3 regions of the Megasphaera elsdenii DSM 20460 genome follow, and region 1 is predicted to be linked to each of the others. Evidence: riboswitches for the same ligand, from Rfam matches in the RefSeq annotation. Region 1 holds a riboswitch; each other region holds the start of a gene.
The links. Region 1 has a riboswitch for S-adenosylmethionine ahead of C6362_RS08370 (branched-chain amino acid transport system II carrier protein). Riboswitches for the same ligand answer to the same signal wherever they lie in the genome.
Positions count from the first base shown of each region.

Region 2: it holds a riboswitch for S-adenosylmethionine, as region 1 does, so the genes downstream of both, C6362_RS05120 (MetQ/NlpA family ABC transporter substrate-binding protein) here and C6362_RS08370 (branched-chain amino acid transport system II carrier protein) in region 1, are expected to answer to the same signal.
Region 3: it holds a riboswitch for S-adenosylmethionine, as region 1 does, so the genes downstream of both, C6362_RS09930 (methionine ABC transporter ATP-binding protein) here and C6362_RS08370 (branched-chain amino acid transport system II carrier protein) in region 1, are expected to answer to the same signal.

Region 1 covers NZ_CP027570.1:1,736,147-1,744,122, forward strand. Annotated here, with positions in the region: gene C6362_RS08350 (nicotinate phosphoribosyltransferase) at 1-79, shown strand, start outside; gene C6362_RS08355 (ADP-ribosylglycohydrolase family protein) at 91-903, shown strand; gene larE (ATP-dependent sacrificial sulfur transferase LarE) at 900-1,733, shown strand; gene nth (endonuclease III) at 1,735-2,367, shown strand; SAM riboswitch class I at 2,434-2,532, shown strand; gene C6362_RS08370 (branched-chain amino acid transport system II carrier protein) at 2,622-3,944, shown strand; gene C6362_RS08375 (aldehyde dehydrogenase family protein) at 4,071-5,483, shown strand; gene C6362_RS08380 (NAD(P)-dependent malic enzyme) at 5,510-6,763, shown strand; gene C6362_RS08385 (glycerophosphodiester phosphodiesterase) at 6,986-7,708, shown strand; gene C6362_RS08390 (alanine/glycine:cation symporter family protein) at 7,710-7,976, shown strand, end outside.
Region 2 covers NZ_CP027570.1:1,093,387-1,101,362, reverse strand. Annotated here, with positions in the region: gene C6362_RS05135 (hypothetical protein) at 1-343, shown strand, start outside; gene C6362_RS05130 (FAD-binding oxidoreductase) at 407-1,807, shown strand; gene C6362_RS05125 (MFS transporter) at 1,913-3,061, opposite strand; SAM riboswitch class I at 3,328-3,426, shown strand; gene C6362_RS05120 (MetQ/NlpA family ABC transporter substrate-binding protein) at 3,515-4,339, shown strand; gene C6362_RS05115 (3'-5' exonuclease) at 4,481-5,146, shown strand; gene C6362_RS05110 (AEC family transporter) at 5,157-6,134, shown strand; gene C6362_RS05105 (hypothetical protein) at 6,152-6,751, shown strand; gene C6362_RS05100 (Gx transporter family protein) at 6,748-7,272, opposite strand; gene C6362_RS05095 (NusG domain II-containing protein) at 7,286-7,684, opposite strand; gene C6362_RS05090 (tetratricopeptide repeat protein) at 7,718-7,976, shown strand, end outside.
Region 3 covers NZ_CP027570.1:2,082,576-2,090,551, reverse strand. Annotated here, with positions in the region: gene C6362_RS09940 (MATE family efflux transporter) at 1-69, shown strand, start outside; gene C6362_RS09935 (aminopeptidase) at 74-1,306, shown strand; SAM riboswitch class I at 1,366-1,463, shown strand; gene C6362_RS09930 (methionine ABC transporter ATP-binding protein) at 1,551-2,594, shown strand; gene C6362_RS09925 (methionine ABC transporter permease) at 2,575-3,228, shown strand; gene C6362_RS09920 (dihydroorotate dehydrogenase) at 3,402-4,325, opposite strand; gene C6362_RS09915 (dihydroorotate dehydrogenase electron transfer subunit) at 4,322-5,086, opposite strand; gene C6362_RS09910 (MurR/RpiR family transcriptional regulator) at 5,267-6,124, opposite strand; gene C6362_RS09905 (gluconate:H+ symporter) at 6,159-7,478, opposite strand; gene gnd (decarboxylating NADP(+)-dependent phosphogluconate dehydrogenase) at 7,494-7,976, opposite strand, start outside.

The DNA.
Region 1 (7,976 bases):
AATGTGGGTCCAGCGCAGTACGAAGCTGTCGGCTTTGCGCGATAAAGTATTGAAAGAAGAATCAGCCCATTTCTTTTAGGAGATGATTGCATGAAAGGTGCCATCATTGGCGATATCGCCGGTTCTGTTTATGAATTTGATAAAACAGCAGATTCCTTAGATTTCCCTTTATTTACCAGGGCCAGCCGCTTTACCGACGATACGGTGACGACTGTAGCCGTAGCGGCGGCTTTGATGGAGGGGAAGGCTTCTCACTGTGGCTATGTCGGGCCGCTGCGGAGACAGCTCCGCTACTGGTGCCGGAAATATCCCAATGCCGGTTTCGGCGGCATGTTCCGCCGCTGGTTCCTGGCCGACGAAGCGCCGGCTTATGGAAGTTATGGCAATGGGGCAGCAATGCGCGTCAGCCCGGCCGGTTGGGTAGCCGCTTCCCTTGATGAAGCGCAGGAACTGGCTGAACTGACGGCCGTCGTCAGCCATGACCATCCGCAGGCCATCAAGGGGGCCGTCGCCGTCGCCTCGGCCATTTTCCTGGCCCGGCAGGGGAAGGGGAAAGCGGAGATTGCCGCGTATCTCCGAAAGTATTTCTATGATTTGTCCCAAACCCTGGCTCAGATCCGTCCGTCTTATGGCTTTACCTGTACGACGGACGACAGTGTGCCTGAAGCTATCGAATGTTTCCTGGAAGGGATGGATTATGAAGATACGATTCGCAAGGCCATCTGGCTCAATGGCGATACGGATACGCAGGCAGCCATTGCCGGCAGTATCGCCGAAGCCTATTATGGCGTGCCTCAGGCGTTATGGCAGCAGGCGCTGCCTTATGTCGATGACGAAGAAATGAAGGGCGTCATCCGGCAATTCTATCAAGATTATATTGGTTCGAGGGGGAACTCTTTTTGATTTCAACAGAGACAGGCAAGAAATATGAAAAACTCCAGCAGATTTTAAAGGATATGGGCAGCGTCGTCATCGGTTTTTCCGGCGGCGTCGACAGCACGTTCCTGACCTATGCAGCGCACCAGGCCCTGGGAGACCGCGTCCTGGCCGTGACGGCTGTTTCGGCAACCCTGCCGGGCAGTGAAGCGGCTGACGCCAAAGCCATGGCTAAGGTCATCGGCGTCGAGCACCGTCTGGTCCATTCGACGGAATTCGAAGATACGGAATTCATCAAGAATCCGCCAGACCGCTGCTATATCTGCAAAAAGATACGCTTTACCTCACTGGTGGAGCTGGCCAAGGCCGAAGGCTATCAGTGGGTTGTCGATGGGGGGAATGTCGACGACCTCGGCGATTATCGTCCCGGCATGAAGGCATTGCAAGAATTGTCTGACTTCGTCCGCAGCCCGATGATCGAAGCGGGGTTAGCCAAAGCGGATATCCGGGCCTTATCGAAGGAATTCGGCCTCCAGACCTGGAATAAACAGAGTGCGGCCTGCCTGGCCAGCCGTATTCCCTACGGTGTGGAACTGACGCCGCACCGCCTGGCCCAGATCGATGCAGCCGAAGCGGCGGTAGCTCCTTATATCCAGGGGTCTCTGCGCGTCCGGTATCACGGGGATGTAGCCCGCATCGAAGTGGCTGTCGATGAAATCCCGTCGATCCTGGCTCATCGCCAGGAAATCGTCCGGGCCATCAAAGATACGGGCTTTACCTACGTCACCCTCGATTTGGGCGGCTATGAAATGGGGAGCTTGAACGACGTGATCAATACGGATGAGGAAGTAAAATAATATGGCTATTTCTAAGAAAGTAAAAGATGAAATGTTACAGCGTTTTCAGGACCAGTACGGTATCATGAAGCCGGCCCTGCATTATAACTCGCCCTTTGAACTGATGATTGCCGTCATCTTGTCGGCCCAGTGTACGGATGAGCGGGTCAATATCGTGACGGCTGGCATGTTCCCGGAATATAATACGCCGGAAAAGATGCTGACTTTAGGGTTGGAAGGCCTGGAAGAAAAGATACGGACTTGCGGCCTCTATCACAGCAAGGCCAAGAATATCCTGGCTAATTGTGCCATCCTCTGTGAGAAATACCACGGCGAAGTGCCCCAGACCTTCGATGAACTGGTGAAGCTGCCTGGCGTCGGCCGCAAGACGGCCAATGTCCTGGTCAGTATCTTGTTCGATACGCCGGCCATTGCCGTCGATACCCACGTGTTCCGCGTATCCAACCGCCTGCAGCTGGCGGAAGGCAAGACGCCGCTGGAAGTCGAAAAGGGACTGCAGAAGGCTATTCCCAAGGAATGGTGGAGCCGGGCCCATCATTGGCTCATTTGGCATGGCCGCCGGGTCTGCAAAGCCCGTAAGCCCTTGTGTGACAACTGCTTTTTAGCCGATCTTTGTCCGAGTTGTCAGAAATAAAATAAAATCATTGACAAGTAATTAAAAATTTAATAAAATATTACCAATACAGACAAAATTTCATAAGTAATATCAAGAGCAGCTGAGGGACGGGCCCGATGACGCTGCGGCAACCTGCCAGCGGTAAGGTGCCAATTCCTACAGGCTATTCCTGAAAGATATCGTTATGACTGAGGCGCAGCTTGGAGGCAGCGCCTCTTTTCTTTTGGCGTATTACGTACTTATTTTCACATTTATTCTTAGGGGGTATCTTCATGAACAACAATTCTTCTGGCGGCAAGGCCATCCGGGGACTGGATGTGCTCATCCTGGGGTTTGCCTTCTTCGCTACCTATTTCGGTGCAGGCAACTTGATTTTCCCGCCTCAGCTCGGCTTGAACAGCGGCAGTGATTTCCTGTCCGGCTTGGCTGGTTTGACGCTGTCCGGTATTTTCCTGCCGATTTTTACACTCATCATCATAGGCCTCAACGGCGACGTCCATGCCATTACCGGACGGGTAGGGAAGAATACGTATAATATCCTTTTGGCAGCACTCATGCTGGTCTGTACCTTCGTATCCATTCCCCGTACCTGCGCGACGGCCATCCAGCTCGGTATTCAGGGCAACCTGCCGTCGGCACCGTTCGTCCCGCTGGTCATCGTTTATTTCGTCATCAGCTTCTTCTTCGTCGCTGACCAGAATAACGTCATGGACCGCATGGGCAAATACCTGACGCCCCTCCTGGCCCTGATCCTGGTCATCGTCGCCTTTGCCGGTATCTTCAATCCCTTGGGGACGCCCGTCGATCCGGCTGTGGATCATCCCTTCGTCAACGCCTTCCTTGGCGGCTATAACACGGGCGACGTCCTGGTCAGCTTTATCATGGCTGCTGTCTTCATCAGTTCCATTTACGGCAAAGGCTATACGACTGTCGGCCAGCGCAATAAAGTCCTCATCTACTGCGGCATCGTTTCCTTCATCCTGCTGCTCATCATCTACGGCAGCCTGCTCTACATGGGTGCCTGCGTCAGCGGCGATTATGCCCAGACCATCGGCCGTGCGGAACTCCTGGTCGCCATTATCCAGCGCGTCGGCACGTGGGTCATGGTTCCCATGGGCATAGCCGTCGTCCTGGCCTGCCTGACGACGGCCATCGGTCAGGTTGCGGCTGTAGCTGAGTTCACCAGCACGGCTACGGGCAAACGCGTCAGCTACAAACAAGTGGCTGTCGTCTGCTGCATCTTGTCGGCCCTGACGGCCCTCCTCGGCGTCGACGGTATCGTCACCTACATCGGCTGGATCTTCGGTGTCTGCTACCCGCCGTGCCTGGCCCTCCTGATCCTGGGCATCATCGGTCGCTTCATGCCCAATAACGGCGCCTACAAGGGCTCGGTATACCTGGTCACGCTCTTTGCTCTCCTGGAATCCCTGCCGGGCCTGAGCAGCCTGGGCTTTGCTAAGGCCATCGTTACGGCTACGCCCCTGTCGACCTACGGTTTCGGCTGGATCGTGCCCTTCATCATCGGACTCATCGGCGGTTCCCTCATCGGCCACTTCGTCTCCAGCAAAGAACCGGTAGAAGCCGAAGCGAAATAACACTAACCACTAACCACTATCCACTAAAAATAGACTGCCTTTTGGGCAGTCTATTTTTCTGACTTGCATAATCGAGGACTTCTCTCTATAATTAAAGAATAATCTCGAGTAAAAGGGGGTAGTTTCATGGATTTGAAGAAATTATACATCAATGGTCAGTGGGTGGCACCTTTATCCGGCCAATATATCGAGGTCGAGAATCCGGCGGATAAGAGCGTCTTTGCTACGGTCGCTGCGGCCGGTGCCGATGATGTTGCTGCGGCTGCCAAGGCCGCGGCCATGGCTTTCTCGGCCTGGTCGGCTATGCCGCTGGAAGACCGCATCACGTATATGAAAAATTTGCTGGTCCAGATGATTAAACTGGAACCGCAGCTCGTCGACGCTGTCGTCAAGGAATTAGGGGCACCGGTGGCCTTTGCCCGGACTAACCATATCGGCTACCAGTTCGTGCGGACCCAGTCGTATATCGACTTGGCACCAGAATTGCCACTGGTCGAACATTTATCTCAATCCGTCGTCTATCGTCGGCCTTTAGGCGTTATCGGCTGCATCACCCCTTGGAATTATCCTTTAGGCCAGATTATCCAGAAAGTCGTCCCAGCTCTGCTCGTCGGAGCGACGGTCGTCCTCAAGCCGAGCCAGCACACGCCGGTGACGGCGTACTATCTGGCCGAAGCCTTTGACCGGGCCGGTTTCCCAAAAGGTGTCTTCAACCTCGTCGCCGGCCGGGGCAGCCAGGTCGGCAATGCCATCTGTGATGACCCGAATATCGCCATGGTTTCTTTTACCGGCTCGACGGCAGCTGGCATCAAGGTCTCCCAACGCGCCTTGGGCTCTATGAAGCGCATCAGCATGGAATTGGGTGGCAAGTCGCCTTTCATCCTCTTGAAAGGGGCGGACTATGAAAAAGCCATCCGCCAGTGCTTCAATTCTATTTTCCTCAATAGCGGCCAGACCTGTACAGCCTTGTCACGTCTAATCATCCCTCGGGAAGAAAAGGGCAAGATTGAACAGCTCATGCTGAAGATACTGCCGGAATACACGGTCGGCGACCCGTCCCTGGAAACGACGAAAATCGGCCCTGTCGTTTCGTATGACCAGTGGCAGACCGTCGATACATACATCGCCAAAGGCATGGAAGAAGGGGCAACCCTCTTGGCCGGCAGCCGTCCGGAAGCTCCGGAAAAAGGCTACTATGTCAAGCCTGTCATCTTTACGGATGTGACCAACGATATGACCATTGCCCGTGAAGAGATTTTCGGGCCTGTCCTCTGCGTCATTACCTATGATACGGTTGAGGAAGCCCTGGCCATTGCCAACGATACGCCGTATGGCCTCAATGCGGCCGTCTGGGGCCCGGATAAAGCCGAAGCTTCCAAAGTGGCAGCGGCTATCCTGTCGGGCAATGTCTACGTCAACGACAGCCCGCGTGACGTCACAGCGCCTTTCGGCGGTTTCAAGGACAGCGGAATCGGCCGTGAAGGCGGCAAGGATGGGATGCTGGAATTTACAGAACCTCAGGCCATTTTTAATGCATAATCAGTTACAGGAGGAGTTTTAGCGTTATGAATTTTGATGAAGAAGCCATGAAAATCCGCCGCGGCAAACACGGCATTATTGAAACAATCCCCCGGGAAGTCCTCAAGACCCACGACGACCTGAGTATCCTTTATACGCCGGGCGTTGCCCAGCCGTGCCGGGAAATCACGAAAGATCCGGACCTGTCTTTTGACCTGACCTGCCGCGGCAACATGATTGCTGTCGTATCCGATGGGACCCGTGTCCTCGGCCTGGGCGACATCGGGCCGGAAGCGGCCATGCCGGTCATGGAAGGGAAATCGGTCCTGTTCAAGGTCTTTGGCGGTGTCAATGCTGTCCCTATCTGCCTGGATACGAAGGACCCGAAGAAATTTATCGAAACGGTGAAACGCCTGCAGCCGTCTTTTGCCGGCATCAACCTGGAAGACATTGCTTCGCCGAAGTGCTATGAAATTGAACAGACCTTGAAGAAGGAAATGGACATCCCCGTCTTCCATGACGACCAGCACGGTACGGCCATTGCCGCCCTGGCCGGCGTCATCGGTGCTTTCCGCTATGTCCATAAGGACTTGAAGACGGCCCGCATCGTCATCAACGGCGCCGGTGCAGCCGGTGCCTCCATCGGCCGCCTCCTGGTCCGCGCCGGTGCCCGGAACGTCACTATGGTCGACCGTCCGGGGATTCTCTATGATGGCATGGAAGGCCTCAATCCTGTCCAGGCTGAACTGGCTTCCCTGACCAATCCGTCCCATGCCCATGGGACCCTGGCCGATGCCGTCAAAGGCGCCGACCTCCTCCTCGGCGTATCGGCCCCGCATATCTTTACTAAGGAAATCATCCAGTCCATGGCTGACGATGCCGTCGTCTTCGCCATGGCCAACCCCATTCCGGAAACAGACTATGCTTCCGCTAAGGCAGCCGGTGCCAAAGTCGTCGGCACCGGCCGGTCGGATGCACCGAACCAGATCAACAACGTCATGGTCTTCCCGGGCATTTTCCGCGGCGCCCTGGCCGTCCGGGCCCGCAGCATCAACGAAGACATGAAACTGGCTGCGTCCTATGCCATCGCCTCTCTGGTCAGTGATGACGAACTGGCCGAAGACCATGTCATTCCCGACGCCTTCGATAAACGCGTCGCTCCGGCCGTCGCCGCCGCTGTCGCCAAAGCTGCCATGGACAGCGGCGTCGCCCGCATCACCCGCGACCCGGAAGACATCCGCCAGGAAGCAGCAGAAACTATCGACAAACTCCACGCCATGCTCGACTTGATCCATGGATAAGGAATAGTGGCTAGTGGTTAGTGGCTCGTTGTTAGAGAGTGGCTGAAATCTTAAATCTTGAAGGGACTTACTACATGTTGGTGTGGTAGGTCCTTTTTATATGGGTATAAAACATATTGTAAGTTGTAAAATATTGTAAATTATAATATGAAAAATTTTTCTTGATTCGTCAAGCAGATATACTCTATAATGGACACAGAATCATTACTAGGAGGTTTTTTTATGAAGAATTTTGCACATCGCGGATTTAGCGGCAAATATCCGGAAAATACGATGCTCGCTTTCCGCAAGGCATTAGAATGTGGTGCCGATGGAATTGAAATGGATGTACAGCTGACGAAAGATGGTGAGCTCGTGGTCATCCATGATGAACGGGTCGACAGGACGACGAATGGCACGGGCAATGTCCGCGATTATACGCTGGAAGAATTGCAGAAACTCGATGCTTCGTATATCTATTCAGAAGAAGTAGGCTTTCAGACCATTCCGACTTTTGACGAATATTGCCGATGGGTAGCTGGGACGCCCTTGGTGACGAACATTGAATTGAAGACAGGTGTCTATCCTTATCCAGGGATTGAAGCTAAAGTATGGCCTGTGTTGCAACGCTATCATTTAGAAGATAAAGTCATCATTTCGAGTTTCAATCATGAAAGTGTTCTGCGTATGAAAGCCTTGGCACCTGATTTAAAATATGGCTTGTTGACGGAAACGTGGCTCATCAATCCTGGGGCCTATACAGAAGGTGTTGGAGTTCAATGTTATCATCCGTATTATGGCAGTTTGACAGCAGAAACGGTGGCCGAAGTCAAGGCACATCATATTGAAATCAATACGTTTACTGTCAATGACGAAGAAAGTGTAAGGCAGCTGCGTGATTATGGTGTCGATTGCGTCATTGGCAATTTCCCGGATATGGTGAAGCGCGTCTTGGAAGGAGTATGACATGGAAAATTTAGAGGCGATTGTACAATTGATTGACTCCTGGCTATGGGGAAGATGGCTGGTTTTTGTTTTGCTGGCCTTAGGGGTTTTATATACTGTTTCTAACGGATTTATCCAGATTCGCCATTTTGGTTTCATTATTCGCCGGACCCTCATCGATTCTTATAAGTCCCGTCATGAAGATAAAGGGAATGGATCTATTTCCACTTTCAAAGCGATGATGGTCACACTGGCGGGCAATGTTGGCGGCGGCAACGTTGTCGGGGTC
Region 2 (7,976 bases), 640 kb from region 1:
TTCTATCTTGAAAGTCGGCGGCATTTCCATCCTCGTCTCCAAGTATGGCGATTCCATCAACGACTTTCTCAACAAACTGCTCATGAAAAATGGCGTCGGCACGGATTATGCCACCAAAGTCGTGCCTATCGTCAGCGTCGGTACGGGTAAATATATCGGCGCCGTCCAGGTCATCGGCCCGTCGGCCCAAGTCGAAAAGGTCAAAGCCGTCGCCCAGCTGGAAGGCGAATTTAACGGCATCGCCCGGGCCAATGCCCTCATCCCTATGGCGACGACGAATGTCAGCAATCTCAATCGAGTCCAGGGCGTCGGCGTCTCGGCAACGATTGATTTCAAGTTCTGATGCCTTCCCTAGGGGCGGCGAGCGTGGTAGAATAAGACAACAAATGAAAAGGAGGCCCTTTGCTTGAAAACTTATCAGCCCATTACGCCAGAAATCATTGAAAAATTAAAAGCCATTACCGGTCCGACTTATGTCAAGACCGATAGAGACATGCTCTTACAGTATCAGACCGACTATGAAACCAACCCGGCCATGTTCCACGTTCCTGACGCTGCGGTATCGCCGGCGAACGCCCAGGAAATCTCGGAAATCGTCAAATTAGCCAACGAATACGACTTCCCCATTACCGTCCGCAGCGGCGGCACCAGCCTGGCCGACGGGGCCATCCCGGTCTGCGGCGGCCTGGTTCTCTGCATGGACCGTCTCAACAAGATTCTCGAACTGAATGAAGAAGGCATGTACATGACCGTCGAAGCCGGTGTCCGCACGGTAGACTTGCAGAATGCCGCCAAGAAAGTCGGCCTCATGTATGCCGGTGACCCGTCCAGCGCCGAAAGCAGCCTCATCGGCGGCAACCTGGCTACCAATGCCGGCGGCCTGCGCGCCGTCCGCTACGGCGTCACCCGCGACCAGGTCTACTGCCTGGAAGTCGTCACCCCTACTGGCGATATCGTCGAATGCGGCCGTATCCTCAAGAAATGCTCGACCGGCTACGACCTGGAACAGCTCATCATCGGCAGTGAAGGGACGCTGGGCATCATCACCAAAGTCACAGTCAAACTGATTCCCCTGCCGCCGTACCGCTTCGACGTCCTGGCCATCTATACAGATCCGCGCCAGGCTTTGCACATGGTACCGAAATTGATGAAAGCCGGCATCGATCCGACCAGCGTCGAATACATGGACAATTCCTACGTCCGCGGCTGTGCAGACTACTGCCATTACAAGGATATGCCCCACTACGACGACGGTATCTACGTCATCATCACCGTCGAAACCTTCCACGAAGATGAACTGGACACCAAGATGGACGCCGTCTGCACGATCTGTGAAGAATCAGGCGCCGCCGAAGTCCTGGAAGCGGATGACCGCGTCTGGAACATGCGCCGCAACTGCCAGACCTCGGTTGAACTGCAAAGCAAGGTCTTCCTCACAGACGACGTCGTCGTGCCGGTCCATAAAATTGCCGGAACCATCGAAAAGATTATGGATATCGGCAAGGACTATCCCTTTGAAGTCAAGATCAATGCCCACATCGGCGACGGCAACCTGCACATCGTCCTCTGCAAGATGGACATGAGCGACGAAGAATGGGAAAAGAACGTCGAAGAATTCCATCAGCAAGTCTACGCCTATGCCTACAGCGTCGGCGGCCGCCTGGCCGGCGAACACGGCATCGGAGCCAAGAAATTAAAATACATGGAACAGTTCACACCAAAAGGCGAACTGAAAATCATGAAAACCATCAAGCGGGCCATGGACCCGAAAGACATCCTCAATCCGGGGAAAGTGATTGATGCGTAAGAAAAAAGCCTGCCCCTGCGGCAGGCTTTTTTAGTTTGACGTTTGATGTTTGACGTGATGGTTTCAAATTTATCCCTACTTACATCAAACTTCAAACATCAAACCTCAAACCTCAAACTTCCCCAACAGCCGCATGGCCATGACGGTCATGATGATTAAGAGGACTGTGACCAGGGTAAAGGAAATGGTCAGGCTGAAGACACGGCCGATGAAGCCCAGTACGGCCGGTGCCAGGAGGATGCCGACGTAGCCGATGGTACTGACTGCGGCGACGGCATCGGCGATGGGCATTTCTTTTTGCGTCCCCAAGAGGGAGTAAAAAACGGGGACCGTGTTGGCGCAGCCGATACCGATGAGGACGTATGACGCGAACAGTAACGGGCCGCCGCTGATGAGCAGGATTCCCAAAAAGCCGACAAAGGCGATGGGCAGGGAAAAAGCCAGGAGACGCCGCGGCCCGATATGCATGGTCAGGGAATCACCAGTCAGGCGGGACAGGAAGGCCGAAGCCGTGAACAGGGTCAGACCCAGGCCGGATTGGGAAATGTCGATGCCTTTTTCCGTCGTCATGAAGACGCCACTCCAATCGTTGATAGAGCCTTCGACGAGGAAAGATATCGTACAAATCAGCCCAATGAAGACAATCGTTCCTTTGGGCCGCACGAAATGGCTGCCGCCACGGCTTTCATTCCGCTCACTGTGAAGATGGGGCGAAAAGAAGAAGACACAGGCGGCAATCAGGACGGCACCGGCCAGGGCAACGCCTTGCCAGGGCAACCGAAATTGCAGCAGCAGGGCGAAAAAGGCAGCGCCGGCAAAGTTCCCCAAAGACCACATGGCCTGCATTCCCGACATGAGGCGCTTGCGGACTTTCCGTTCAATGAAGATGCCGTTGATGTTGACGACGACATCGAGCAGCCCCAGGGAGGAACCGAGGAGAACTGCCACCAGCAGCGCCGCAGTATAAGCCGGCACATAGCAGAGAACGTTCAAGACGACGGCAATGGACAGGCCGGCAGCAGTCAAAGAGCGGCGGCAGCCTAAGCGCCCGGCAATAGAGCCGGCCAGCATCATCATGATCAGGGCTCCCAAGCCGACGGCCAGCAAAAGAAAGCCCAGATGGTCGTCGGGAATCTGCAATTTCCGCTTCAGGAAAGGAATGAGCGATGCCCATGATGTAAAACCGAAGCCGCCAAGGAAGTAAAAGGCTTTGGCACTGTAAATCTGCCAAAGGATATCTCGTTTATTCAGCATTCCATCACCTCACAACAAAAAAGCCGGATAAGAAACCACCCAGGCCTGCAACTTTATCGAAGAACGTGTTTACGTACACGCCCTTCCTCCGCTACAGGACTGAAGTGACATCTTATCCGGCTCTATACCATACGAGTATAAGCCTCCGATGAGTTTTCTTATTATAACATAAAAAGAAATTTTTCTCAAGAAGCGCAGGATTGTCAAAAATTTCTTGACAGATTCCCCGCCAGGTGATAACATGTACACCAACAACAAAACATTGTCTTTCATCAAGAGCAGTCGAGGGAATGGCCCGATGACGCTGCGGCAACCCCCTATCGGGATAGGTGCCAAGTCCAGCGGTATATACCGGCAGATGAACGAATCGCAAATTGAGCCGTCATCTGTATGACGGCTTTTCTTTTTGACCGGCAAGCCCTTATATTCGTCATCCAGAAAGGAAATGATTACATGAATGCAACAGTAAAAAAACTCTTCGCCGCCGTCCTCATCACGACGACGTGCCTCTTTGCCGCCGGCTGCGGTTCGTCTTCCAATTCCGGTGCTTCCGGTGATAAAAAAGAAATCAAGATGGGCGTCACTGCCGGTCCCCACGCGGAAGTCATGGAAGAAGTCGCAAAAGAAGCAGCTAAACAGGGTATCACCATCAAAGTCGTCGAATTTAACGACTATGTCCAGCCGAACAAGGCCCTGGCCGAAGGCGATCTGGACATGAACTCCATGCAGCACCAGCCGTACATGGACAACGTCGTCAAGAAACAAGGCCTGAAGATCACGTCTATCGGCAAGACCATCATCCTGCCCATGGCTGTTTACTCGCACAAATATAAAGACATCAAAGATGTCGCCGACGGTGCCAAAGTCACCATCCCGAACGACCCGACCAACGGGGCCCGCGCCCTGCTCCTGATCCAGCAGGCCGGCCTGATCAAGTTGAAGAACGGCAACTCCGTCGACGCTTCGGTTACGGATATCACAGAAAATCCCAAGAACCTCCAGTTCGTCGAACTCGATGCCGCTCAGATTCCCCGTTCCCTCGACGACACGGACCTGGCTTGCGTCAACACCAACTACGCCATCCCGGCTGGCTTGAATCCGCAGAAGGATTCGATCCTCGTCGAATCGAAGGATTCGCCGTATGCTAACGTCATGGCAGTCCGTCAGGGCGACGAAAACAACGAAACATACAAGAAAGTCTTAGAAATCTACCAGTCGGAACCGATCAAGAAATTCATCGAAGAACACTTCCAGGGAACTATCCTGCCGGCATTTTAATGGCTCATGACTCGTAGGGGCCGCCCAAAGGGCGGCCCGCCTGATTCATCTCAAAAGGGCTTGTCGCACGTGCGACAAGCCCTTTACTTATGGTATAATAAAGATTGTCCATCAGATTCAGAAAGGAGACACTTTTTTATTATGAAAGCCGTATTTGTCGATTTCGAGATGAACCCTATCGGCCGGGACCAGAAGGAAGCGCGCCGCATCTGCAAGGGTGAAATCATCGAAATCGGTGCTGTCAAGATAGACGAAGACGGGAAGGAAATCTCGTCGTATAAAGAATATGTGCTGCCCGAATATACGACAGCCATGAACCAGACCTGTCAGGAATTGACGGGAATCACTATGGAAATGCTGGCCGGGAAGCCCCATTTCCGCCAGGCCTTCGACCATTTCCTGACTTGGTGCAACGAAGGCTGCCCCAATGCCTACGAAATGTTCGCCTGGAGCGAAAACGACTGGCGCCAACTGGACTGCGAACTCCGCCTCAAGGAAATCGACGAACACGACGACCGCGTCCGCTGGATGCTCGACCACTGGCAGAATTTCCAGCAGATTTACTGCAATCTCCTGGGCCTGGACAAAGTCATTTCCCTGGACAAGGCCGTCAGTACCCTGGGCGAAACCTTCGACGGCCAGATGCACGACGCCCTCTGGGACGCCCGCAACACATCCAAGCTCTATGTCTTATCAAAGAAGAAAGAAGAGTTTCGCGACATCATGCAGCCTATCATCGACGCCACCAAGCCGGCAGAACCGCTGACCTTCTCCCTGGCCGACGCCTTCCGCGCTGCCCGCAAGTAAAGAGGACACCATGGAAGATACGACACTCCGGATGATTTATATTTTTACAGACATCATCCTGCCCATGCTAGCTGGCTATGCCGCCAAACAGCGGCGCTGGCTGACGCCGGAACAGTCGAACTGGCTCATCCGCTTCAACATCATCGTCATCATGACCGCCTTGACCCTGCTCAGCTTCTGGGTCCTGCCCATGCGGACCGATTTACTGAGTCTGCCGTTCTTTGCCTTTTTCAACGGCCTCCTGCCCTTGGCGGTCGTCCTCTTACTGGGGCGGCAGCGCAAATTCTCATCCTTTGTCGACCGCGGCAGCTATCTCATCGCCGCCATCCCGGCCAATACCGGGACGCTCGGCGGCCTGTGCAGTTACATTCTCTACGGGGAAATGTCCTATGCCTACGTCCAGATTATCGGCGTATTCCAGAACCTGCTCATGTTCTTCGTCCTTTTCCCTATGGGATACTACTATCAGCACAGCGGGAAAGACCATAACTTTTTCGTCTTTTTCAAAGATAATTGGAAATCCATCTTCATCAACTGGAACCAGCTGTCCGTCGTAGCCTTAGTTATCGGCACAGCCTTGCATGCTGCCGGGATTCCCAGACCCGCTGCGGGAACGACGATTTTCCAGGCCCTCATCCATGTCAGCGCCTGGGTAGCCCTCATTCCCGTCGGGTATCTCATTGATTTTTCCCATTTCAAGGACTACGCCCGAAAGACGTTAGACCTCATCCCGATAAAGATGATTCTGACGCCGTTGGCATCGTATGGCCTGGCTCTCTGCTTTACGTCAGACCCGGTCCTCCTTGGGACCATCATCATCGTCATGGGCACGCCTTGTGCCATTAATGCCTTGATTACAGAGCGGCTCTACGATTTAAATGTCAATCTGGCCATGGCGCCTTTCATTACGACACAAATTCTATATATCCTTATCCTCTATCCGGCATTTTATCTGCTCGTATCCTGGGGATATTTACCTTTTAAATAACACTAGCGAGGTGTATTATGACTCATACCCGAATCCGTTCCTTTTTATTGGCCCTCTTCCTGGTCATCCTGACCTTGAGCCTGACGGCCTGCTATACGATTACCCTGAAAGAAAAGCGCATCGACGGCATGGGCTCGTCCATTACGGTGAAACTTCCCGGAAATCCGCAAAAACTCGACTTCCCCGTCCCTGTCGACCCGCTTACGCAGCGCTATTTCAAGGGCAGCCGTCTGTACGGGGAAATAGACAGCGGCCTGTATGTCGCCATCTATACCAACAGCATCGATACCCAGCAGATGTACGACGACCTGCACATCAGCCAGGGTCAGGCCATCAGCCAGCGCCTCAATCAGACGGCTGAAGCCGCAGCCGGCGCCGTATTGTCGAAAATCGACGCTAAGAACGTCTCGGTCAGCCAGGACACGACGACGGTCAGCGGCCAGCACGCCGTCGTCCAGGACTTTACCTTCACGTACGAAGATAAATCCATGCGCGCCCGCCTCATCGGCTTTGCCGACGGACCGGCCACGTGGATCGTCGTCGTAGCCTGCGATGGCAGCAAAGAAGATAAAGTAAAACTGGCCGACGAAGTCTTGGACTCTATCCGGATTAATTAATCACCTTCCTGCATGCGACGGTAAATGGGCAGTTTCTTCAGATGGCGCAAGGTGAAGATGGCCGTAATGCCGATGAGGATGCCCGTACCGGTACCGGCGACGGCCAGGACCGGCAGATAAAGCATGATCTTGATATTTTCTACGACCAGGGATGCCACGATGACCTGCCCCAGGTTATGGAAAATACCGCCGGCTGTGCTGACGCCGATGATAGAGAATTTCCCTGTCTTCTGCAGGACCATCATGGCCCCCAGGCTGAAAGCGGCCCCGGAGACACTGTACAGGAAAGCGTTGATACCGCCGCCAAAGGCCGTAGCCAAGATGATGCGCACGAGCAGGATGAGGCAGACGTCGCGCTTGCGCGGCAGGGCATAGAGGGCGATGACCGTAATCAGATTGGCCAGCCCCAGTTTCGCCCCTGGCGCGATGAAGGGCACAGGCAGCATCCCTTCGACGATATATAAGACCAGGGACTGGGCAATGAACAAGCCCAGGATAATGATGTGGAATGTCTTTTTCATAAGCTACCTACCTCTAATGGGCCGGAATGACATCGGGTTCGTCCCCGCCGGCAGACTTCACTTCGACTAACACCTTGTGCGGCAGGCAGACGACGGTCGCACCGGGCTTGCTGACAAAGCCTTCACTGATGCAGATTTTATCGGGACAATCGGCTTCGGTAATGCCGACGCTCTCGTCCTGGATGACGACCAGGTTGTGGCCTTTATCGGTATCGATAGAAATCATATCGGTCCCATGGTGGCCTGACAAGGGTACTTCCTTATAGACTTTGCCATCGACTTGGATGACGGCATACGTCCGGTCTATCGACGCATCATTGCCGGTCAGGTAAAAGATGCCTTCCGGGATGAAAGATAAGACGAGCAGCGTGATGATGAGGATGATGTCCCCTTTTTTGATGATATGTTTCATAGGATTTTCCATTTGACGAACAGGAGAACGAACATGAAGAACAAACACTTGGCCATCCTGCTCCTGCTGGCATTAGCTGCCGGGAGCGGCGGATGCAGTACGCAGCCATCATCGTCTCAGCCGGCACCGGCGGCACAAGAAGTACAGACTTCGGCGGCACCGGCTATCCAGGCCGATTCGCAGGCCTACAGCGACGCAGGGCTGAAAAAATACCAGGCCGGCGATTATGCCGGGGCCATCAGCGACTTCGACAAAGCCCTTTCTATGGACGCCCATAATTACCAGGCCTTGA
Region 3 (7,976 bases), 350 kb from region 1:
CTGAACTGGCGCCTGTGGAAACATACGGCCTGGAAAGTTCCCATCTCATACCCATCTACTAAGGAGTGATTTTATGCCAACTACTCAGCAATTAACGGCTTATGCCCGCGTCCTCTTACAGAAGGGCCTGAACCTGCAGCAAGGCCAGACCCTGGTCATCAACGCCCCTGTCGAATCGCACGACTTCGTCGCCCTCTTGACAAAAGAGGCCTATACGGCCGGCGCCGCCCAGGTCGTCTGCAACTGGCGATCTGACGCCATGGCCCGCCTGCGCTACGAACACGAAGACCAGCAGTACTTCGAGTCCCTGCCGGACTGGCGCCGCGACTTCAGTCTCTATTACTACCATAAGAAAGCGGCCTTCCTCAGCCTCATCTCGGCCAACCCGTATCTCATGGACGGCATCGACACTAAGAAGATCTTCGCCCAGCAGAAGGCCCAGAACGAAGCCCTCAAGGAATACATCGACGGCATGATGGCCTCGAAGACGACGTGGCTCGTCGCCGCTGTCCCCAGTGCCATCTGGGCCAAGCTCCTCTATCCGGACCTCGACGCCGACGCCGCTTATGAAGCCTTGTGGAAGCAAATCCTCCAGTCATCCCGCGCCGACGGTGCCGATGCCCTGGCCGACTGGGACTCCCATCTGGCAGAGCTGAAGAAACGCCGGACCTGGATGACGGATCAGCACTTCACCAGCCTCCATTATACCAACAGCCTGGGGACGGACCTGACCCTCGGCCTGCCGGACGGCCATATCTGGCAGGGCGGAATGGAAGAGACGGCAGACCACCTGCTGTTCAACGCCAACATCCCGACGGAAGAAATCTATTCCGCGCCTAAGGCCGACGCCGTCAACGGCACGGTCTACAGCACCAAGCCCCTGGTCTATAACGGCAACCTCATCGACAAGTTCCACCTGACCTTCAAAGACGGCAAAGTCGTCGCCGCAGCCGCCGAAACGGGTGAAGACGTCCTGAAGAAACTCATCGCCATCGACGAAGGCGCCTGCCGCCTCGGCGAAGTGGCCCTCATCCCTTACCATTCCCCCATTTCCCTGTCGGGCATCCTCTTCTATGAAACGCTCTTCGACGAAAACGCCTCGTGCCACCTGGCCCTGGGCGCATCGTATCCGACCTGCCTGGCTGGCGGCGCCGATATGGACAAAGACGCCATCGCCGCAGCCGGTCTCAACGATTCCATGATCCACGTCGATTTCATGGTCGGTTCGCCGGACCTGACCATCACCGGGACCAAGGCAGACGGCACGACGGTGCCGGTCTTTACCCATGGCGACTGGGCACAATAACGATTTTCCATTGACAAGCCCGGCCATCCGTGCTATTATAAGACGCAACAACCATATACCCTTCATCCAGAGCAGCTGAGGGACTGGCCCGATGACGCTGCGGCAACCCCCTATCGGGAAGGTGCCAATTCCAACGGAACATTCCGACAGATGAAATGAAACCGTATATACGGCCGTCATCTGCATGACGGCCTTTTTTGTTGTTGTTTTTCCCTAGTTACGCCTATTTTAAGGAGTTGATATTGTGATTACACTGAAAAATATTACCAAGACCTACGGCGGCTCGGCTCAGGTCCAGGCCCTGAAAGGCATCAACCTGACCATCGAAGACGGCGAAATCTTCGGTATCATCGGCAAGAGCGGCGCCGGCAAATCGACGCTGGTCCGCTGCATCAATATGTTAGAGAAGCCGACGAGCGGCCAGGTCATCATCGACGACAAGGACCTGACCAAGATGAGTGAATCCCAGTTGCGGGCAGAACGCAAGAACATCGGCATGATTTTCCAGCATTTCAATCTGTTATCATCCCGTACGGTTGCCGAAAACATTGCCTTCCCGCTGGAACTGATTGGGGCCTCGAAAGACGTCATCGAAAAGAAAGTCGCATCTCTTCTGGACCTGGTCGGCCTCAGCGACCGGGCCGGCAATTACCCGTCCCAGCTCTCGGGTGGCCAGAAACAGCGTGTCGGCATTGCCCGCGCCCTGGCCAGCGACCCGAAGATCCTGCTCTGCGACGAAGCCACATCGGCCTTGGACCCGCAGACAACGAAATCCATCCTGGAACTGCTCCAGGACATCAACAAGCGCCTGGGCATCACCATCGTCGTCATCACCCATGAAATGGCCGTCGTCAAGGAAATCTGCCATCGCGTCGCCGTCATCGAAAGCGGCGTCATCAAGGAAATGGGCCGCGTCGTCGACATCTTCACCAATCCTCAGTCCCAGACGATGAAAGACTTCGTCACGTCCATCATCAACATGGAACTGCCGGCAGGCATCAAGAACCTGGGCGTCACCAATCAGCCTGCACCGGACCGCAACATGCTCGTCCGCCTGCGCTTCAAAGGCGCTGCCACCAACGATCCCGTCGTCGCCGACGTCGTCCGCAAGTTCAACGTCGAAGTCAGCGTCCTCTATGGCAACATCGACTATATCCAGGATGAACCCTTCGGCTACCTCATCGTCGTCATCATGGGCGATATGGAAACACAGGCCAAGGCATTCTCGTATATCAAAACATTACCGATTGGAAGTGAGGTTTTAGGTTATGTCCCAAGAAATAATTAAGTTAATGCTCCAAGGCATTCAAGAAACATTCTATATGGTCGCTGTCGCCACGATCATCGGCGGCATCATCGGTATTCCCCTGGGTATCACCCTGGTCACGACCAGCAAAGGCCATATCCTGGAAAACCGCTTCATCAATCAGATTCTTGGAACCATCGTCAACATCATCCGTTCCATTCCGTTCATCATCCTCATGGTCGCCATCATCCCGCTGACGCGCCTCATTGCCGGCACGTCCATCGGTACGACGGCAGCCTGCGTCCCCTTGACCATCGTCGCCATCCCCTTCCTGAGCCGTCTCGTCGAAACGTCCATCCGCGACGTCGATTTCGGCCTCGTCGAAGCGGCCGAATCCATGGGGGCTACGCCCTTCCAGATCATCCGCAAGGTCCTTATCCCGGAAGCCCTGCCGACGATCATCAATAACATCACCGTCCTCATCGTCAACCTCATCGGGGCATCGGCCATGGCCGGCGCCATCGGCGGTGGCGGCCTCGGGGATATCGCCATCCGCTACGGTTACCAGCGATTCCGTCCCGACGTCATGCTGGCGACGATCATCATCCTCATCGTCGTCGTCAACGTCATCCAGGCCGGCGGCGACTTCGCATCGAGAAAAAAGAATAAGAAATGATAGAAAAAGGGCTTGTCGCGTATGCGACAAGCCCTTTTTCTGTAGGGGCCGTCCCGGAGGGCGGCCCGCTCATGACAATGGGTCACGGGAGTCTTACATATACCCGACGGGTTCGTGAATGGGATTCCCACAACGGGGCGCCCCTTGGGACGGCCCCTACAAACCACGAACCACTAACTACGAATCTCCAATGCCCCTACAATATCCTGGATGTGTTCGATGCCTTCGTCCTTACAATACTGGTCCAGGCCTTCGGCGATGGTTTCTACGGCTCTGGGGTCCACGAAGTTATGGGCCCCGACGGCGACGGCGCTGGCACCGGCCAGCATAAATTCGACGGCGTCCTGCCAAGTCGTGATACCGCCCAGGCCGAGGATGGGGATGGATACGGCCTGAGCCGTCTGCCATACCATGCGCAGGGCAATGGGTTTCACAGCCGGGCCGGACAGGCCGCCTGTGATGTTGCCCAACAGGGGGCGGCGGCTCTTGATGTCGATGGCCATGCCCGTCAGGGTATTGATGAGCGATACGGCGTCGGCACCAGCCGCTTCGACGGCTTTAGCCATGACCGTAATATCCGTGACGTTCGGCGACAACTTGACGATGACCGGTTTCTTCGTATGGTCCTTGACGCTGCGCGTGACTGCAGCGGCCGCTTCCGGCTGGGTCCCGAAGACGATGCCCCCTTCTTTGACATTGGGGCAGGAAATATTGACTTCCAGGGCGGCCACACCATCGACGTCGAGCTGGGCTGCCAATTCGCCGTACTCTTCGGCAGTACCGGCCGAAATATTGACGATGAGCGGCGTCTGGCAGGCCTTACGGACCTTGGGCAGGATGTCCCGCTTAAAGACTGCTACGCCCGGATTTTCCAGGCCGATGCAGTTGAGCATCCCTGCCGGCGTTTCGGCGACGCGGACACCGGGATTTCCCGGCCGCGGCAGCGGCGTGATGCCTTTGGAAATGATGGCCCCGACGTGGTCGAGGTCGAGAAAATCACTGTATTCTACGCCGAACCCAAAGGTTCCCGAGGCTCCCATGACCGGTGTCTTCATGGAAATCCCGGCGAATTGGACGGCAATCCGTTCGCTGATCATGCAAAGACCTCCTTCGCGTCAAAAACAGGACCGTCGGCACAGACTTTATAGCGCTTGCCGTCGAGCTGGCTTTCAAAGGTGCAGCCCAGGCAGACGCCGATGCCGCAGGCCATCCGTTTTTCCATAGATACTTCACAGGCGATGCCGGCCTTGGCCGAAGCCTGGGCAATGGTCTTCATCATGACCGTCGGGCCGCAGACCGATACGCGGTCGATGGGCTGATTGGCAAAAATCTGCGGCAGCGCATCGACGGCAAAGCCTTTGATGCCCTGCGAGCCGTCGTCAGTCGTCACGTAGATCCGGCCGGCATAGGGTTCAAAGAACTTCGTCCAGAACGTTTCGGCTGCCGTCTTTCCGGCGACGAGCACGACGGGATGGTCCAGGCGCTTGGCCAAGAAGATGAGCGGTGCCAGGCCGACGCCGCCGCCAGCCAGCAGGACCTTGCCCGGTGTCGTCGTAAAGACGCCTTCCCCTAACGGGCCTTCGACGCTGAGTGCATCGCCCTGGCGCAAGGTCTTCATTTCGGCCGTACCGACGCCGACCAGGCGGTAAATAATAGTCACATTGCCCGATTCCGTATCGGCATCGACGATGCCGAAAGGACGGCGTAAAAAGGTCTGTCCCCCATCGCGGTGGACATTGACAAACTGACCGGGCCGCGCTTCTCTTGCGATTTGCGGCGCATGGAATACCATTTTCCAGACTTCGGGAATAATGGCTTCATTCTCGACGATAGTCGCCATTTCCAAGAATTTTTTCACCCTCTGATCATCCTTCCTCTGTTTGCAATAAGTCGTCTTTATTGTACCACAGAACTGCCGATTTTCGTAGCCGCGATTATAACTGCCGCTTCTTGCCGATTTCCTGGCGCATCTTCTTTATATTGTCCCGGATAAGTCGTCTTTATTGTACCACAGAACTGCCGATTTTCGTAGCCGCGATTATAACTGCCGCTTCTTGCCGATTTCCTGGCGCATCTTCTTTATATTGTCCCGGAAAAGGCCTTCTTCCTGCATGGCGATCCGCGTATAGAGGACGTCGCCGATGGCCATGTGAATCAGGCGCGATGCCCCGGCTTCCGACGTATACTGGACTTCACGGCCCATGCCGCACAGGCAGACATCGGCTTCCCCGGCCAAAGGCGACTGGCCGTGGCTGGTGATGACGATGACCTTGCCGCCGGCCGCCTTGGCAGCCCGGACGGACTGGAGCAGTTCCTTCGTCGCCCCGCTGTGGGACACGGCCAGGACGACATCTGCTGGCGTCATGAGCGCCGCTGCCGTCACCTGCATATGGGAATCGGCATATTCCCGGATGGCCAGGCCCAGGCGCAGGAACCGCGTGGCCATATCCATGCAGACTGTCGCCGAATTGCCGAAGCCAAAGACATAAATCCGCCGGGCCTTCAAGATGAGCCGGGCCGCTTCATCGACGGCATCATAATCGAGGAGGCTCAGCGTATCCTGCAAACCTTCGGCGATATTGGCAAAAACCTTGGACGCCACCTGGCGGCCCGTATCGCCGGCCTGGATATCGTGGAAGTCCTTCTGCGGCGCTGCCGACAAATCGGCAGCCAGCATGAGCTTCAATTCCTTCAACCCGCTGCAGCCCAATTTCTTGCAAAACCGGGAAATGGTGATTTCCGAACTCTGCGCATGAACGGCCAGGTCCGCTACGGTCTCTTCCATGACCTCGCCGGGATGATCGACAATATAATCGGCAATACGGCGCTCTGACTTGGTCAGACCGCCGTATGCACTGCGCAGGACAGGAAATACCTGGAGCTTCATTTCTTCCATCGTCTTCCCTCCTACTTTCATATTCACTTTTATTTTAGCCTACAAAGAGATTCAAAACAAGTACACCAGCTAAACCCATGACGGCAATGATTGTTTCCAGGGCGCACCACGTGCGGACGGTCTGTTTGACCGTCAGGCCGAAAAATTCCTTGAACAGCCAGAAACCAGGGTCATTCGGCGGGCTGAAGATGAGCGAACCGGCGCCCGTAGCCAGGACCATCAGTTCCGGATTGGCACCGGTGACGGCGCAGATAGGGGCGGCAATACCGCCAGCCGTCAGGGCTGCTACCGTAGCCGAACCGCAGGCCGTGCGGATGACGGCAGCGACCAGCCAGGCCAGGAGCAGCGGCGATAAATCGGAACCAGCGACGAGATTACCGATGTACGTGCCGACACCGCTGTCGATGAGGACCTGTTTCAAGGCACCGCCACCGCCGACGATGAGCAAGATCATGGCAATGGTCAGGACGGCATCCTGGACGGTCTTCATGACATCTTCCATGGATTTGCCCCGGCCCAGGCCGAAGGTATAGATAGCGATGGCGACGGAAATGGTCAGGGCAATGTCCGGCTGACCGAAGAAGGTCAGGATATGGCGGGCCGGGACATCGGCACCCATGGTCAATTTGGCAATAGCCGAAGCAGCCATGAGGATGACCGGGACCAGCGCCGTGAAGACGGAAATACCAAAGCCAGGCATTTCGTCGTCCTTAAAGATTTTCGGGTTGTACATGCCCTTGGGGATTTCCGGATTGATGTCCCGCGTCAGCGTGCAGTACAGCGGGCCGGCGACGATGGCCGTCGGGATGGCGATGATGGCACCATAGACCAGGGTCGTGCCGATATCGGCATTATAAATGATGGAAATCGCTGTCGGGCCCGGATGAGGCGGCAGGAAGCCGTGCGTGACCGACAAGGCCGCAGCCATAGGGATACCGACTTCCAGCAGGGGAATCTTGGCTTCCGCCGCAATGGTGAAGACCAAGGGGATGAGCAGGACGAAGCCGATTTCATAGAACAAGGCGATACCGACGATGAAGCCCGTCAGGCAGACGGCCCATTTGACCTTTTCCCGGCCGAAGACGTTGATCAGTGTCGTCGCAATGCGCTGGGCACCGCCGCTTTCAGCCATGAGCTTGCCCAGCATGGCGCCGAAGGAAACGACGATGGCCAGGCCGCCGAGGGTCCCGCCCAGCCCTTTTTCAATGGTCGGGATGAGCTTGTCGATAGGCATGCCTTCGGCCAGGCCGACGGCGCCGGCGACGAGGAGCAAAGCCAAGAAACTGTTGAGCTTGACTTTGACGATGAGGAAAAATAAGACGAGAATGCCAATAGCGAGTATGACGAGTGGCATAATGAGAAACCTCCTTTATTTTGTATAATGTTCATGCCAATGGTGATGGAAGGTGCCGGCTTTATCGACGCGCTGGAACGTATGGGCGCCGAAATAGTCGCGCAGGGCCTGGATGAGGTTGGCTCCGACCTGAGGGCTGCTGTAGGCGTCGAGGTATTGGAGCGAAGCCGAGAAGGCCGGAATGGGAAGGCCGTTGGCAATGGCCAGGCCGATGATCTGCCGCAGGGCGCCCTGGTTGGCATTGATTTTAGCCAGGAAGAAATCGTCGAACAAGAGATTATCCAGCTCCGGATTCTTGTCATAGGCTTCGGTGATCTTGGTCAGAAATTCGGCCTGGATGATGCAGCCGGCCCGGAAAATGGAAGCGATGGCGCCGTAATCGAGGTGCCAGTCATACGTTTCCGAAGCACTCTTGTAGAGGGAAAAGCCCTGGGCATAGGCGACGATCTTGGCCGCATACAGGCTCTGGCGGACGGCTTCGACGAAGTCCGGGCCGCT